4 regions of the Pantoea sp. C2G6 genome follow, and region 4 is predicted to be linked to each of the others. Evidence: predicted binding sites of a transcription regulator. Region 4 holds the regulator's gene; each other region holds the start of a gene.
The links. The regulator Fur, encoded in region 4, represses iron uptake genes when iron is present. The targets are predictions, from matches to a motif close to ATAATAATGAGAACNACTATCAA.
Positions count from the first base shown of each region.

Region 1: the regulator Fur is predicted to act here: its motif matches at 2,562-2,584, upstream of exbB (tol-pal system-associated acyl-CoA thioesterase).
Region 2: the regulator Fur is predicted to act here: its motif matches at 2,530-2,552, upstream of ACCW71_RS12445 (isochorismate synthase).
Region 3: the regulator Fur is predicted to act here: its motif matches at 1,147-1,169, upstream of fes (enterochelin esterase).

Region 1 is NZ_JBGMNJ010000010.1:64,280-68,612, forward strand. It holds gene ACCW71_RS14315 (TRAP transporter large permease) at 1-775, opposite strand, end outside; gene ACCW71_RS14320 (TRAP transporter small permease) at 789-1,295, opposite strand; gene ACCW71_RS14325 (TRAP transporter substrate-binding protein) at 1,345-2,316, opposite strand; gene exbB (tol-pal system-associated acyl-CoA thioesterase) at 2,669-3,391, shown strand; gene exbD (TonB system transport protein ExbD) at 3,398-3,820, shown strand; gene ACCW71_RS14340 (MFS transporter) at 4,058-4,333, shown strand, end outside.
Region 2 is NZ_JBGMNJ010000008.1:61,249-65,581, forward strand. It holds gene ACCW71_RS12440 ((2,3-dihydroxybenzoyl)adenylate synthase) at 1-1,314, opposite strand, end outside; gene ACCW71_RS12445 (isochorismate synthase) at 1,325-2,503, opposite strand; gene fepB (Fe2+-enterobactin ABC transporter substrate-binding protein) at 2,679-3,671, shown strand; gene fepD (Fe(3+)-siderophore ABC transporter permease) at 3,726-4,333, shown strand, end outside.
Region 3 is NZ_JBGMNJ010000008.1:70,106-74,438, reverse strand. It holds gene ACCW71_RS12485 (TonB-dependent siderophore receptor) at 1-961, opposite strand, end outside; gene fes (enterochelin esterase) at 1,211-2,425, shown strand; gene ACCW71_RS12475 (MbtH family protein) at 2,523-2,744, shown strand; gene ACCW71_RS12470 (enterobactin synthase subunit F) at 2,737-4,333, shown strand, end outside.
Region 4 is NZ_JBGMNJ010000020.1:10,279-14,611, forward strand. It holds gene glnS (glutamine--tRNA ligase) at 1-788, shown strand, start outside; gene ACCW71_RS19195 (hypothetical protein) at 1,022-1,417, shown strand; gene fur (ferric iron uptake transcriptional regulator) at 1,487-1,930, opposite strand; gene fldA (flavodoxin FldA) at 2,290-2,820, opposite strand; gene ybfE (LexA regulated protein) at 2,953-3,228, opposite strand; gene ybfF (esterase) at 3,396-4,160, opposite strand.

The DNA.
Region 1 (4,333 bases), on a different contig from region 4:
CGCGATAGATAAACATGGTGACGAAGAAAGCCCAGATACAGGCGATCGCCGCCGACTCCGAGGCGGTGAAAATACCGGAGAGGATGCCGCCCATGATGATCACCACCGTGAACAGGCCCCAGAACGCATCAAAGAAGATCTTCAGCGCCTGACGAAACGGAATGCGCTCCCCTTTGGGATAGCCGCGTTTACGCGCGAAGCCGAGGCACATCACCATCAGGCAGCCGCCGAGCATCAGGCCGGGCAAAATCCCGGCGACAAACAGCGAGGAGATGGTCACCAGCCCGCCGGTCGCCAGCGAATAGATCACCGAGTTATGGCTGGGCGGGGTCAGCACCGCCTGCACCGAGCCGCTGGCGGTGACGGCGGCGGCGAAGTCGCGCGGGTAGCCTTTCTCCTCCATCTGCGGAATCATCACCGAGCCGATGGAGGCGGTATCCGCCACCGACGAACCGGAAATCGCGCCGAAGAAAGTTGAGGCGACAATGTTCACCAGCGAGAGGCCACCGCGGATAAAACCGACAAAAATATAGGCGAAATTGACCAGCCGCCGGGCGATCCCGCCCTCAGCCATAATCGCCCCCGCCAGGATAAAGAACGGGATGGTCAGCAGCGAAAATTTGTTAATGCCGTTAGTAATCTGGATCACCACCGCTTCCAGCGGCAGATCGATCCACCAGGCCCCGATAAAGGCGCTGAGCCCGACCGCAAACGCCACCGGAAACCCCACCAGCAGCAACACCAGTAAACTGCCTAATAATATCAATGCGTCCATCTTCCGCTCCGGTTTAGTGGGTGCCGCCCAGCGTGACAATTGGCCGCTGGCTCTGATCGCCGGTCAGCAATCGCTCAATAACAAACAGCAGGGTGAAGAGTGCGCCAATCGGGATCGGCAGATACATCTCGCCGTAGGAGACCGCGGGCAGGGAGGCGAGCGTCTGCACCCACATCGCTTCGCACAGGCTGTAGCTGGCCTGAAAGATCACCAGACAGGTGATGATCATCAGCAGATCGCAGAGCCGCAGCAGCAGGCGCTGAGCGGCGGGCGACAGGCGATCGGTCATCATCGAGACACAGATATGCGTACCGGCGCGCAGTCCGACCGGCGCGCCGATAAAGGTAAAAATAATCATGCAGATTATGGCGACCGGTTCCGGCCAGGAGAGCGCGCCGTTCATCACGTAGCGGGCGAAGATCCCGATCGGGATCACCGTCACCATGATCATCAGCGCCAGCGCAGCGACCAGCATGCAGAGCAGATAGAGCCCATCCATCAGACGTGTATAAGCAGACATAATTGATACCTGATTAAACACGCCACACCGCAGTGTGGCGCGGGGAGGGTTATTTCACCTCAGCGATCCGGGTCATCAGATCCTGATATTTGCCGCCAAACTGATCGCGCACCGGCTGGGTCGCCTTGACGAAATAGTCGCGGTCGGTCTGCTGGAAGGTCACGCCACCCGCCTTCATTTTGGCGATGGACTGTTCGGTATAGGTCGCCCAGAGCTGACGCTCCTCATCCTGCGCCTCTTTGCCGAGCTTTTTCAGCAACGTCTGATCGTCCGGTTTCAGGCGATCCCAGGCGCGTTTTGAGAACAGGATCATCTCCGGCTGAATAAAGTGGCCGGTAAGGGTGTAGTACTTCGCCACCGGCAGATAGTTATGGGCGACAAAGGTCGGTGGGTTGTTCTCGGTGCCATCGACCACGCCGGTCTGCATCGCGCTGAACACCTCACTGACGCCCATCGCCACCGGGTTGGCACCCATCGCTTTCAGCGTTGCCAGCGAGATGGCGCTGTTCTGGACGCGGATCTTCATGCCTTTGAGATCTTCCGGTTTGGCCAGCGGCTTTTTGGTGATCATGTTGCGCTCACCGGCGTCGGTCCAGCCCAGGAACACCATGCGGGCGTTGGGGTCCTTATCAAATTTGCTGGCGATCTCCTGACCAATCTCGCCATCCAGCACTTTGTGCATATGGTCCACATCGCGGAAAACGTAGGGCAGCGTCAGCACGCTGGTCTCCGGCGCAATCGAGGTGACCGGGGCCAGCGAGACGCGGATCATATCGATGGCGCCCAGCTGTACCTGCTGTAGCGTCTGATCTTCATCACCCAGCACGCCACCGGCGTAGATTTTCATCTCCAGCCGTCCATCGGTCGCCTGCTTCAGTTTGTCACCCATATGCTGTAACGCGACCACCGTGGGATAACCGGCAGGCTGCACTTCAGCCACTTTAATCACCTGTGCCGAGGCGGCAGCGCTCACCATCATCGCCGCCAGGGCACCGGCCAGGCCTGTTTTTGTCATTCTCATTATGTTGTCTCCCGCTGAGGTAGGACGGCGTCCGGGTTCGGGGGGAACCGGAGAGGACCGTGTGGAAGCCAGCATAGTGAAAAGCGGCGTCAGTAAAATGCAGCGATGCTGATTGAATGAATGCCATCACATTTTGAAACGTTGTTTTAATAAATTTTCATGCGACTTCACATTTTAGAAACATGCTCGCAAATTTTGTATAAACCGAGTGAATTGCCGGTCAACGACAGCGATCGGGTTTGTAAATACTAATGAGAACTACTATCAATTCGCCGTTAGTTTGTTATTATTTGCGCTTGTTCCGCATCCCTGTAGAAGAAGTTGGAGAAGCAGCGTGGTAGCCAGCGATTTGATGCAGACGGACCTCTCCGTCTGGGGCATGTATCAGCATGCCGATACCGTGGTAAAGGTCGTCATGATTGGCCTGTTACTGGCCTCGGTCGTGACCTGGGCAATTTTCTTCGGCAAATATGCCGAACTCAGCGCCGCGAAACGTCGCCTGAAGCGTGAGCAGCTGGCGCTGGGTGAAGCCCGCAGTCTGCATGACGCCGCCCGCATCGCCGGCGCGTTTACTGCGCACAGCCACAGCCTGGCGCTGCTGAACGATGCGCAGAACGAACTTGAACTGTCGGCGGGCGTGGAAGACACCAACGGCATTAAAGATCGCACCAGCTTCCGTCTGGAGCGTCGCGTCGCCGCTTTCGGCCGCCATGCCGGGCGCGGCAACGGTTTCCTGGCGACCATCGGTTCCGTCGCGCCGTTTATCGGTCTGTTCGGCACCGTCTGGGGCATCATGAACAGCTTTATCGGCATCGCCAAAACCCAGACCACCAATCTGGCGGTGGTGGCACCCGGTATCGCCGAAGCGCTGCTGGCGACCGCGATTGGTCTGGTGGCGGCGATCCCGGCGGTGGTGATCTACAACGTCTTTGCCCGGATGATCGCGAACTACAAAGCCTCGCTGGGGGATGTCGCCGCGCAGGTGCTGCTGTTGCAGAGCCGCGATATTGACCTGGGCACCGTCGCCCCTGAGGTTCCGCGTCCGGCGACCGCCCAGAAACTGCGCTTAGGGTAAGTTCTTATGGCCATGCGATTAAACGACGATCTGGAAACCGATGGTGAAATGCATGAGATCAACGTGACGCCGTTTATCGACGTCATGCTGGTGCTGCTGATCATCTTTATGGTGGCCGCGCCGCTGGCCACGGTTGATGTGCGCGTTAATCTGCCCGCCTCGACCAGCACACCGCAGCCGCGCCCGGAAAAACCGGTTTACCTGTCGATCAAAGCGGACAAGCAGCTCTATATCGGTAACGATCCGGTGACGCCCGCGTCGCTGGTGAGTGTGCTGACCAGCCAGACCCAGGGCAACAAAGAGACCACCATTTTCTTCCAGGCGGATAAGTCGGTGGATTATGAAACGCTGATGAGCGTGATGGATCAGCTGCGCACGGCGGGCTATCTGAAAATTGGTCTGATGGGCATGGAAACCGTGAAGAAATAGCGGGTTATCCGGTACGGAAACAGGGCGGCTGAGCGATCAGCCGCCTTTTTTATTGCCGCTTGTGGCCGGATGAAATCAGGCAAAGCGGCAAAACCGCCGATCACTTATGCTGCTCATGGGTGATTGTTAATTGGTTGTTACGTATTTACATAGATTTGTAAAGTGCAATGGTGAGCCAGCTCACATTAATCGGCGGCGATGCAGGCTAAAACGGCTTAAAAACTACAGGAAGCCGATATGCGTCACACCCCGTCTTTACAAAAAGCGCCGAAAAGCGCAGCCAGAACCATCTTCAATGTCACCAGTGGTAACTTCCTGGAGATGTACGATTTTATGGTGTTTGGCTACTACGCCACCGCGATTGCCAAAACCTTCTTTCCGGGTGATGACCCGTTCGCCTCTTTAATGCTGACCCTGATGACCTTTGGCGCTGGCTTCCTGATGCGCCCGCTGGGGGCGATTATTCTGGGGGCCTATATCGACCATCACGGCCGTCGCAAAGGGCTGTTGCTG
Region 2 (4,333 bases), on a different contig from region 4:
CCGGTTGATCTGATCTTTCTCCCGGCCCTGCACAATGATGTTGCCCTGCGGGGTGATCGCAATCAGATCGCCGGAGCAGTAAAAGCCCTGCTCATCAAAGCTGGCAGCGCTATGTTCCGGGCTCTGGTAGTAACCGCGAAAGGTATAGGGGCCGCGCGTCATCAGGCGACCGGTGGCGCCGGGCGGCAGCGGATTGCCCTGTTCATCGGCCACCCAGACCTCATCATCCGGGGAGATTGGGCGTCCCTGGGTGGTGAGAATGGTCTGTTCATCGTCATCCAGCCGGGTGTAGTTGACCAGGCCCTCCGCCATACCAAACACCTGTTGCAGGCGACAGCCAATCTCGTTCTGAATACGCGCGGCCAGCGCTTCGCCGAGCTTCGCGCCGCCGACCTGCATCCGTTGCAGTGAGCGCAGCGGGGCGTTGCTGCCCGCCTCCTGAATCGCCTGTAGCCACAGGGTGACGGCGGGCGGCACCAGGCCGGTATCGGTGATCTGATACTGCTCAATCAGCGGGAAGCAGCGGGTAGCGCTGGGGTCGGCCGCCAGAATCACCTGTCCGCCAGCGTAAAAGACCCCCAGCGCGCCCGGTGAGCTCAGCGGAAAGTTGTGCGCGGCGGGCAGGGCGATCAGGTAACGGGTTTCAGCGGTGACGCCGCAGATAACGTCACTTTCGCGGATGCTGTAGTAGTAGTCGTTATGGGTCCGCGGGATCAGTTTGGGCGTGCCGGTGGTGCCGCCCGACAGCTGGAAAAAGGCCACCTCATCCGCTGCGACAGGGGTTGCCATAAAGTGGTCAGCCGGTTCAGCCAGCAGGGCGGCGAGGCTGTTTTCTGTCTGGCTTTCATTAAGCAGCAGCACCTGGCGCAGTGAGGCGTGATCGCGGCGGAGCTGCGTAATAAAGGCGTCATCGGCGAACAGCGGATGGTGGCGATCGGCAATCAGCAGGCGGGGGGCAATCTGGCTGGCGTAAGCGGTCAGTTCGGTACGCTGATGGCTGAACAGCGCGTTGACCGGCGCGACGCCAATCTTAAACAGCGCAAACAGCGTCAGGTAAAACTCCGCCACGTTGCCGAGCTGCACCAGCGCGGTATCACCCGGTTTAAGACCGCGACGCCGCAACGCCGCCGCCAGGTTGTCACTTAATCGGGCCAGCTGGCGATAGCTGAACTGCCGCTCGCCATCGATCACCGCCACGCTGTCACGCTGCGTGTGACGGTCGGGGATCTCGCTCATTGGCCGATCCAGCCAGTAGCCTTTTTCACGGTAGCGCGCGGCCAGATCGGCGGGCCAGCGGCTGTAGCAGAGGGTCATACAGGTTCCTTTATTGCAGTCCAAAAGCGCGCAGCATGGTGTCGAGTTTGACGCCGGTTTCCCGCCACTCCGGTTCCGGCTGGGAACCGGCGACGATCCCGGCACCGGCAAACAGCCGCACCCGCGTCCCATGCACCGTGCCGCAGCGGATAGTCACCACCCATTCGCCATTACCCTGGTCATCACACCAGCCGACGATGCCGCCAAACAGCTGACGCTCAAACGGCTCAAGCTGCTGAATCAGCGGCCAGGCTGCGTGATGCGGGAAGCCGCTGAGTGCCGGGGTCGGATGCAGCAGGCAGGCGAGCGACAGCGCATTTTCATGCGCATCCGCCACTTCTCCGCGAATCTCTGTGGCGAGGTGCCAGAGTGTGGCGGTGGTCAGCAGCGACGGCACCTCGGGCACGGCGAGTAACCGGCTACGCGGCTGTAGCCGGGTGCGCATCGCATCCGTCACCAGCTTATGTTCATGGCGATCTTTAGCGGAGTCCATCAGGCTGCGGCCTGCGTCCTGGTCGCGCTGCGCATCGCGCTGGCGCGGCGCAGAGCCTGCCAGCGGACAGGAGCAAAAGTGCGTGCCCTGCTTGCGGATCATCAGCTCAGGGCTGGCACCGACCAGCACGCCGCCGTCGGGCAGCGGCAGGTGAAAGTGATAGCTGTCGGGATTCTGTGCCACGACGCGCGCCATCAGCGCGACGGTATCAACCGGCTCTTCAGCCACAATATCCAGCAGGCGCGACAGCACCACTTTATCCAGCTCGCCGCGCCGGGTGGCGGCGACCGCCTGGCTAACCATCGCGGTGAAGATGGCATGATCCGGGATGGCCGCGCGGCGGCGTATCCGGGGCAGAGCGGCCTCATCCCTGAAGGCGCGGCGGTTCAGATCGCTACGATTAAAGGTCTGACAGGACTCAGGGATAAACAGCGCCGCAGGCTGAGTCACATCAAAGGGGATCGCGCCCACCAGCAGCGGCTTCGCAATGCCCTGTTTTCTGGCACAGGCAAAGTGGTGCCGCAGCTGCTGCTGAAAGTCGCCCGTCAGCCGATCGCCTTCAATAACCGGCGCGTTGAGCGTGGTAAAGCAGCCCTGAGTGGTGAGGCTTTGCCAGGGCGAGGTAAACAGAAAACCGCGACACAGCGCCGAAAAATCGTGCAGCTGGGGGTGTTCAAACGTCTGTGATTCCACCATAATTCCGCCTATAAATGATAAGGTAACTAATAATGATTATCATTTGTATTATTGTGATGTAACCTACGTCGATTAGCCGCAGCTGTCAATAATCAGGCGGAGATACGGCGGGCTTTCGCGGTTAAATCCGCACAAATAGCCGCTCTGGCTATCCGGGGGAAAGGGACGAAAAGTGATGACTAAAAGTGGTGTAACGTCGGCGATAACGCTGTTTTTTCTCAGCCTGCTCTGCTTTTCCATCAGGGCGGAGAGTGGCTGGCCGCGTACGGTAGCCAGCGCCAGCGGCAACGTGACGCTGAAACAGGCACCGGCACGTATCGTCTCGACCAGCGTGACCCTCACCGGTTCGCTGCTGGCGATTGACGCGCCGGTGGTGGCCAGTGGTGCCACCGCGCCAGGCAGCCGGCTGGCCGATGAAACCGGATTCTTCCGGCAGTGGGGCGCGGTGGCGAAACAGCGCGCGGTGAAGCGTCTCTATATCGGTGAACCCGATGCGGAAGCGATCGCGGCCGAAGCGCCGGACCTGATTGTGGTCAGCGCCACCGGTAACGATTCGGCGATAAAACTGGTTGATCAGCTCGCCGCCATTGCGCCGGTGCTGGTGGTCAACTACGACGATAAAAGCTGGCAGCAACTGGTCACGCTGCTGGGCGAGGCGACCGGGCGCGAAGCTGAGGCCGCTGCACGAATCGCGGAATTTGCGGCGCGGGCCAGGGCGTTAAAGGCCAGCATGACGCGGCCAGCGCAGCCGGTGTCGGCGCTGGTCTGGAACGGCGATGGCCGGGCGGTCAACCTCTGGACGGCGGCATCGGCGCAGGGACAGTTACTGCAACAGCTGGGCTTCACCCTGGCGACGCCGCCAGCCACGCTCCAGCGCGGCCACAGCATGGGCGCGCGTAAGGATATTATTCAGCTCTCCGGCGAAAATCTGGCGGCCGGGCTGAATGGTCAGAGTTACCTGCTGTTTGCCGCTGACCCGCAGACGGCCAGCCGGGTGATGAACAATCCTTTCCTGGCACAGACTCCGGCGGTGCGCGATCGGGCGGTTTATGCGCTGGGGCTGGATAGCTTCCGGCTCGACTACTACAGCGCCAGCAACCTGCTGACGCGACTGGAGGCGCTGTTTGTTAAACCATCCGGCGCATTTGCGCGTGAAGATAACCCATAACAGCTCTCACGATCTCAATGACGAGTGATGCCAATCGCTGAAGGTTTAAACGTTATGCCTCAACTCCGTGTGATAGCCGCTTCAGGGATGCTGCTGTTGCTGCTGCTGGCGCTCAGCCTGATGTTTGGCGCTAAAGCCATCCCCTTGCATGAGGTCAGCCGTGCTCTGCTGACCAGCTGCGCCAGCGCCGATTGCGTCATCGTGCGTGACGCCCGGCTGCCGCGAACCCTGGCCGGGCTGCTGGCGGGCATCGGTCTGGGCGTGGCGGGCGCGCTGATGCAGAGTCTGACGCGCAATCCGCTGGCCGATCCGGGTCTGCTTGGCGTTAACGCCGGGGCGGGGTTTGCGGTGGTGCTGGGGATCGCCCTGGCGGGGGCTGATTCACCGGCCGACTGGCTCGGCTTTGCCTTTAGCGGCGCGCTGCTGGCGTCACTGCTGGTGGCGCTGACCGGCGCGCTGGGCGGTGGCCGGGTCAGTCCGGTGCGGCTGACGCTGGCGGGCGTGGCGCTGGGCGCGGTGCTGGAGGGGCTGACCTCCGGCTTATCGCTGCTGAATCCTGACATTTACGACCACCTGCGTTTCTGGCACAGCGGCTCACTGGATATTCGCAGTCTGGCTCTGCTGCGCGCCACCTGGCCCGCGGTGGCGATCGGCAGCCTGCT
Region 3 (4,333 bases), on a different contig from region 4:
AGAAATTCTGGCGATAGAGCCGGTTAGTCTCGTTACCATACTGACTTTTTACCAGCGCGCTGGTGTTGGTGTTCTGGGTGTCACCGGCATAGAGGTTGCCCTGACGGCTGTAACCGGCCCCCAGCTCCAGCGCCTGCATCGGCGCAAACGCCCAGCGCAGCAGCGCGTGAACATCTTTATTCACCGAACCTTCCCGCCCCGCCGGATAGGAGCCGGCATAGCTGCCGGTGCGCTGCGCGGCATGGCCTTCGTTAATGTCGTAAGCGTCGGCCTGGGTTTTTGCCAGACCGCCGTAAAGCCGGAAGCTGACCTCCTCGCCCAGCGGTCCTTCCAGACTGAAGTTAGTGCGCCTCGACGCGCCTTCATCCTTGTGCTGCGGCAGGTTGTAATAGGCACTCCAGGAACCGTGCCACTGATTATCCAGCGCTTTTTTGGTGATGATGTTCACCACGCCGCCCGCCGCGCCGTTGCCGTAACGGGCCGCGGCCGGACCGCGGATTACCTCGATATGGTCAATCATCTCTGGCGGCACCCAGCTGCTGTCACCGCGGGTGTCGCGCTCGCCACGCCAGCCAAGCCGCACGGCGTTGCGGCTGGTGACCGGCAGGCCATCGATCAGAATCAGGGTGTTTTCCGGGCCCATGCCGCGAATGTCGATCTGACGATTATTACCGCGCTGGCCGCTGGTGGAGTTACCGGTCAGGTTAACGCCAGGCATGGTACGGATGATTTCAGCGACATCGCGCGCCGGGGGATGTTTTTTGATCTCCTCCGCGGTAATGGTCGATACGCCGGGAGCCTGAAGCGTCTGCTCGGCCGCCGTCACCAGCAGGGTGCTCTCGTGTGGAGTTTCTGAAGCAGTGCTGTCCGGGCTGGCTGCGCCTGTGCCGGAAGAGAGGAGAGAGGTGGTGAAACCAGATGCAATCATAATGGCTAACGAAAGCCGGGATAACTTTGTCATTTTTCTGTTCCTGGATAACCCGCGGAGATGCCACTGCCAGCGCGCCGGTGAAAAGGTCATAACCTTGCCTGCCACGCATTCCGCCTCTCTTCAGGCCCGCTTCAGCTGTGCTTTGCCCCTGCTGAAAGCGGGTGCGGCAGAGTGAATGCGTGCGCTCCCTGTTGAGCGGAAACAGATTATTGCAAATGCAAATAATTATCAATACTATTGCTTATAGCATTTATAACCCTACTCAGGGGCAATTGAACGATGGCGTACAGGACGTGGTTAAACCCATTCACCGGCAGTGAGGCCTGGTGGCAACAGCAGCAGCAACGGGGGCTTCCCCTGATTGAACCCGCCGCAAACGGCCGCTGTCAGGTCACCTTTTTCTGGCGCGATCCACAGGGAGACGCGCGGCGCTCAGAGACCCGGCGCGTCTGGATCAACATCACTGGCGTAACCGATCATCATCATTGCGCCGCGCCCGTTTCGTTAACACCGCTTGCCGGTACCGATCTCTGGTGGTGGCAGACCACCCTGCCCGCCGACTGGCGCGGCAGCTACTGCCTGATACCCGACCGTCAGGCGGAAACCTTTACCGGCCCGGCGGATATGCAGGCGCTGCGGCAGTGGTGGCGTCAGAAATTTCCGCAGGCGCAAAGTGACCCGCTTAATCCGCTGCGCAGCTGGTCAGGCGGACGCGGGATGCCGATCTCTCCGCTGCATCTGCCGGACGCGCCCGACCAGTCGGTATGGCGCGCGGTTGATCGGGGTGATGCCGCCGGTATCCCGCTGCAATCGCAGCGGTGGCGCAGCGAACGGCTGGGCAATCAGCGTCAGATCTGGATCCACACCACCGGTGCCGCCGATGCCGCTCCTCGCCCGCTGGCACTGCTGCTGGATGGTCAGTTCTGGGCGCACAGCATGCCGGTCGCCGGTCCATTGCAGCAGCTCACCGACGCCGGCGAACTGCCGCCCGCGGTCTACGTGATGATCGACGTTATCGATCGCGAACAGCGGTCGCGGGAGCTGACCTGTGATCCCGACTTCTGGCTGGCGGTTCAGCAGGAACTGCTGCCGCTGATTCAGCAGTGGGCACCGTTCCAGGCCGGGGACAACACGCTGGTGGTCGGGCAGAGTTTCGGCGGCCTTGCTGCCGCTTACGCCACCCTGCGCTGGCCGCAAACCTTTGGCGGGGCGGTCTCTCTCTCTGGCTCGTTCTGGTGGCCCGCGCGTGGCGAGCAGGGCGGCTGGCTGTCGCAGCAGCTACAGCAGGGTCTGCTTCAGGCTCCCCCGCGCCGCTTTTACCTGGAGGCGGGACGCCGCGAGCGGCTGATCCTGGCGGCGAACCAGCAGTTTCAGCGTGACCTGACGGCGGCCGGGCATCAGGTCAGCTACCACCCGATTGAAGGCGGTCACGATGCGCTGTGCTGGCGCGGAGGCGTGCTGGCCGGGCTGAAAGCCCTGTGGCCACAGCGGTAACGCGCTGACGCCCCGCCTTTTAGCCATCGCTGACCGCCACAGCAATCGACAGAAGCGCGACGTGAGCTCGCCCGGATATTGCGGACAGGAGACCGACATGCAGCAACTCAACCCTTTCGACGATCCACAGCAGGATTGTCACGTACTGATAAACGACCACCAGCAGTACAGCCTGTGGCCCGCCTTTGCGGCGATTCCGGCCGGATGGCGACCGGTATTTGGTCCGCAGCCGCAGGGCCGCTGCCTGAGCTGGCTGAACGAACAGTGGCACGATATTCGCCCGGTGATCGGTGACGCCAGCCGGAGTGACCATGTCTGAGATCAGCCAGCACCCACAGCAAACGTTGCCGCTGGTGGCGGCTCAACCCGGGATCTGGATGGCGGATCAGCTCTCACCCCATGCCAATGCCTACGCAGTGGCGCATTTTGTCGAGCTGCGCGGTGAACTGAACAGCGCACTGCTGGTCAGCGCGATCCTCGAGGGTATGCAGGAGGCGGATACGCTGAAGATGGCGTTTGGCGAGCGGGAGGGCGAACCTGTCCAGTGGCCAGCCGACGCCTCTTTTCGCCCGCCTGAGGTGATCGATCTGCGTGACGCGGCCGATCCTGACGCGGCGGCGCGCGCCCTGATGCAGCGGGACCTCGCTGGCGATCTGCGGGTGCTGAGCGGAGCCGCGCTCTGCCATCACAGCCTGCTACGGCTGGGAGAGGCGCACTGGTACTGGTATCAGCGTTACCATCATCTGGTGGTCGATGGTTTCAGCTTTGCCGCCCTGACCCGCCGGATCGCCACGATCTACAACGCCCGGCTTCGCGGCGACACGCCGGAACCGACGCCGTTTGTGCCGTTCAGCGAGGTCGTGGCGGAGTATCAGCGTTACCAGCACTCCGCTGGCTGGCAGCGCGATCGGCAGTTCTGGCGGGAGAGCGTGGCGCAGCTGCCCGCGCCCGCCTCGCTCTCCCCTCAGCCGCTGGCTGGTGAAAGCGCCACGATCGATCTGCTGCGCCATCGGGTGACGGTGGATCGCCGCGCTTTTCAGGCGCTGCTGAGTTCAACCCGACAGCAGGATCTCAGCGCGGCGGACTGCGCTCTGGCGCTGGTGGCGTTGTGGCTGGCGCGTCTCAGCGGGCAAAACGATTTTGCCGCCGGTTTCATCTTTATGCGTCGCATCGGCTCCGCCGCGCTCTGCGCCACCGGGCCGGTGATCAACGTGCTGCCGCTGGCGGTACGTTACGATCCGGCAGAGTCGCTGGCTGCCCTGGCGGCGCGGCTGGCGGCTGAAATTAAAAAGATGCGGCGTCATCAGCGCTATGACGCGGAGCAGGTGCTGCGCGACGCAGGTCGCTCTGGCAGCGGCGATCCGCTCTATGGGCCGGTGATTAACCTCAAGATGTTTGACTATTCGCTCGATTTCACCGGTCTGGAGGCGACCACGCATCCGCTGGCGACCGGTCCGGTGCGCGATCTGGAGATCGCCCTCTACCTTAGCGAACAGGGCGATCTGACGCTGGAGCTACTGGCCCATGCCGGGCGCTACAGTGAAGAGAGTCTGACGCAGCACACCCGCCGTTTCGACCTGCTGCTGTCACAGCTGGCCGCCCGGCCTGAGTGCGCCTGTGGCGAACTGAATATGCTGTTGCCGCAGGAGCAGCAGCAGCTGGCGGCGATCAATCAGACTGACAGAGCCTTACCGCCCGAGACCCTGAGCAGCCTGCTGCTCCGCCAGGCGCAGCGGACCCCGCTGGCCCCGGCGCTGGCCGATGAGGCGCATCAGCTTAACTATCAGCAGATGCAGCAGCAGGTTAACGCGCTGGCCCGGCGCTTACTGGCGCAGGGGGTAAAACCTGGCGCTATCGTCGCCGTGGCCCTGCCGCGCTCCATTTTCTTATCGCTGGCGCTACAGGCGA
Region 4 (4,333 bases):
TGTCAGGTCTGCGCCGTCGCGGTTATACCGCCGCCTCTATCCGTGAGTTCTGCCGTCGCATTGGCGTCACCAAGCAGGATAATATCGTAGAGATGGCCTCGCTGGAGTCCTGCATTCGCGACGATCTGAACGAGAACGCGCCACGCGCGATGGCCGTGCTGGACCCGCTGAAAGTGGTGATCGAGAACCTGCCAGCAGGCCACAGCGAAATCGTCACCATGCCGAACCATCCTGGTAAGCCGGAGATGGGCACGCGCGAAGTGCCGTTCAGCCGTGAGATCTGGATCGACCGTGCCGATTTCCGTGAAGAGGCGAACAAGCAATATAAGCGTCTGGTGCTGGGCAAAGAAGTGCGCCTGCGCAACGCCTATGTGATCCGCGCTGAACGGGTGGCAAAAGATGAAGCGGGCAACATTACCTGCATCTACTGCACCAGCGACGTGGATACGCTGAGCAAAGATCCAGCCGATGGCCGCAAGGTGAAAGGAGTGATCCACTGGGTCTCTGCGGATCACGCGCAGCCAGCCGAATTCCGCTTATACGATCGTCTGTTCAGCGTGCCGAATCCGGGCGCGGCAGAGGACTTCCTCGCGGTGATCAATCCTGACTCCCTGACCATCAAACAGGGCTTTGTGGAACCTGGTCTGCGTGACGCCGAGCCGTCTGTGCCATTCCAGTTTGAGCGTGAAGGCTACTTCTGCGCCGACAGCGTCTATTCAAAACCGTCACAGCTGGTGTTTAACCGCACCGTTGGTCTGCGGGATACCTGGACCAAAACCGGCGAATAATATTTTTCGCTGACCTCACAAAATGACAAAAGGGCGACTGTTCGCCCTTTTTTATTGGCCCGATTTCAGCCATCACCGACATTTATACTGCCCTCGATTCTGCACTATCAATCTGCCGCCGTGAGAGAAATCTGAGTTTAAAAAAATTAATCAATTTCCGGGTGTGAATTAACAGCTTTCAGGTAGGCTATGCGCTCTCAGACGTTGCCCCGCGAGTTACAGAAGGAAAAAAAATGACAGTTCTCGCCCAGGAAGCCAGACACAGTGTCGTCGTATTACATCAGCTCATTGAACGTATTTTTAATCAGCCCGCCGGTTCAGACGACAGTTTTCAGCTGCTGATGTCCTACTTTCACCCCGAATTTCGCATGGTTACCCCAAAAGGGAAAGAGTACAACCTGAACGAAGTGGAAGATCTTTTTCGCCAGTTGCAGGGGCAGCGTGAGGGAATGCGCATCGCCACCTGTGAACATGTGATCCTCTCTCATCATGAAAATGAGATCACCGTTCAGTATCGTGAAATGCAGATGATGGACGGTGACAACCAGAGCCGGATCTCGCTGGCTATTCTGGATTGCAGCAGCTCGATTCCGCGCTGGCGTTATCTGCACGAAACGCTGGTTGCCTGAGGTTGTGACGAAAAATTGACGAAAAAAAACCGGCCACAGGCCGGTTTTTCTGTTTCAGGCTGCCCAGGTTTACTGGTCGTGCAGCGTTTCATCTTCACGGCAGTCGCCCAGCGCACAGTGTCCATAGAGATAGAGGCTGTGGTTAGTCAGTTTGATACCGTGACGGGTGGCGATTTCACGCTGGCGCGTTTCAATCGACTCGTCACTGAATTCGATAACTTTGCCGCAGTCGAGGCAGATCAGATGATCATGATGATGCTGCTGCGTCAGCTCAAAGACGGACTTGCCACCTTCGAAGTTGTGACGGGTCACGATACCGGCATCATCAAACTGGTTCAGGACGCGGTAAACGGTAGCCAGACCAATCTCTTCGCCGATGTCGATCAGGCGTTTGTACAAATCTTCCGCACTGACGTGATGGCACTCAGGTTCCTGAAGCACTTCCAGAATTTTTAGTCTGGGCAGCGTGACTTTCAGGCCAGCCTTCTTTAATGCGGTATTGTTGTCAGTCATGCGGATTTTGTCCTGTTACTAATATTCACTTTTGTGGCTTGTCGCCTTGAATGTCGATCTGTCTATATCAATTCTCATTTGCGTCTCATTATAGAACTGAAGCGGTGAAATGAAAACTCAACGGGCGTGCCAGAATCATCCTGTGTCAGGGAGAAGGTCACCGGACCGGCGAGGATTCTGACCGTTATCTATTAACATTTCGCTTAGCTCTATCTGTTGCCAGAGAAAATAAGCGGAAGATCGATGCGGGTATTCTACAGGTTAAACGGAGAAAGTTAAAAAAATGTGGCTATTATTTCTATAGGAAATTCCGTTGCCTCAATGTGAGCTGGCGCTCACATTGAGTCGGAGAGGGTCGATCAGGCTTCGAGGATCTCTTTCAGCTGCAATTCATCAAAAATCTGCTTAACCCACTGTTCAACACGCGCATTGGTCAGCTCAGGCTGACGATCTTCATCAATCGCCAGGCCGAGGAAGTGGGTATCATCAGCCAGGCCTTTCGAGGCTTCGAAGTGATAGCCTTCAGTTGGCCAGTGTCCGACAATCACCGCGCCGTGCGGCTCGATAATGTCGCGGATGGTGCCCATCGCGTCACAGAAATATTCTGCGTAATCTTCCTGGTCGCCACAGCCAAACAGGGCAACCAGTTTGCCGTTGAAATCGATCTCTTCCAGCGTCGGGAAAAAGTCATCCCAGTCGCACTGCGCTTCCCCGTAGTACCAGGTCGGAATACCCAGCAGCAGGATGTCAAACGCTTCCAGATCTTCTTTTGTGCTCTTCGCGATGTCGTGCACTTCCGCAACGTCTTTACCCAGCTGTTTCTGGATCATTTTTGCAATATTTTCGGTGTTGCCGGTATCGCTGCCGAAGAAGATGCCTACGAGTGCCATGAGTAAAATAACCTCTTAAATCCTGATGATGAGATGTGTGCCGCAGCACATTTCAGCGAATAATAGCAGACGAGGCAAACCCGCGGAACGGTTAAAGCCTCGACATTTGCTCCTGCGTGCGATCTGCCCGCGTTAATCCAGTTTGAGCTGAGCCAGCAGCATCTGTTCAATCAATTCGCTGCGGCTGAGATTGCGCTGTTCTGCCAGCGTATTGAGTGCCTCGACGGCTTCACTGTTCATTTTCAGTTCGACACGGCGAAGTCCGCGTCCTTTGTCACGTTTCAGTTGATTGCGCTTATTGATACGCAGCTGTTCATCACGCGAAAGCGGACTGGTTTTGGGTCGACCCGGACGGCGCTCATCAGCAAACAGATCGAGCGTCGTGCGGTCAGTGTGTTCTTTTGCCATGGCTTAGTAAAACTGAATGGGTGCGGGTGTCGGAGACTCACGCGCAGATTATAAATTATGGGCCGTTGCCGCAGCACAACTGACCCGCGGCAAAATTTTAGCGCGCCATCATACTTCACGCTCACCGCAGACGCCAATCCTAAACCCTGGGTGCCAGGTATTTGCTTTTAAAGCGCAAAAAAGCGACGGACGCTGCGCAAAACCGCGTCAGGTTTCTCGGCATGCACCCAATGACCCGCGCCACCAATCACATGCGCCTGGGCCGCCGGAAACTGTTGCAGCAGCGCATCACGGTAGCGATTATCCAGGTAGCTGGAGTCACCGCCGCGAATAAACAGCGCCGGATGGGGCCAGGCGGGCACCGTCTGCCAGCCGGAGATAGTGGTGTAGTTATCCCACAACACCGGCACGTTGAAACGCCATTCGCCCTCATGAAACGACTTCAGCAGGAACTGAATCACGCCTTCTTCATCAATCACTCCGCGCATCACCTGCGCCGCCTCGCTGCGTAACGAGACGCCCGCCGCGGTAACGGCCCGGATAGCGGCGAAAATGGTATCGTGGCGGCGGGTCTGGTAATCGACCGGCGCAATATCGATCATCACCAGCCGCTCAATCCGCTCAGGGATCAGCGCGCTCATCGTCATGGCGATTTTACCGCCCATCGAGTGGCCGATAACGGCGACACGATCGAGACCGTGCGCGTCCAGCGTGTCGACCATATCCTGTGCCATTACAGCGTAGTTCATCTCCTCTGATCGCGGTGAAAGTCCGTGATTGCGGACATCCACCTGCAACAGTGGCGCGGCATCTTTCAGCCCGCGCGCCAGTACGCCGAGGTTATCCAGACTGCCGAACAGACCGTGGATCAGCAGGATGGGCAGGGAATCAGTCGGGGATTGTTCAGTTTGCAGACGGGCGTTCAAAATCATAGCAAAGTTCTTAAGTTTGAGACCTGAGCTTAGGTTATCATGGTTTCACCTTTTCAGGCGCGCCGGTTCCGGCGGCATTAGGACATATTCTGACTTTTGCCCATAAACCGTTTGATTGCTAACAACCCGCCTGAATTTAACTTTATAATCCTGATGTTAGAACCCGCTCACCC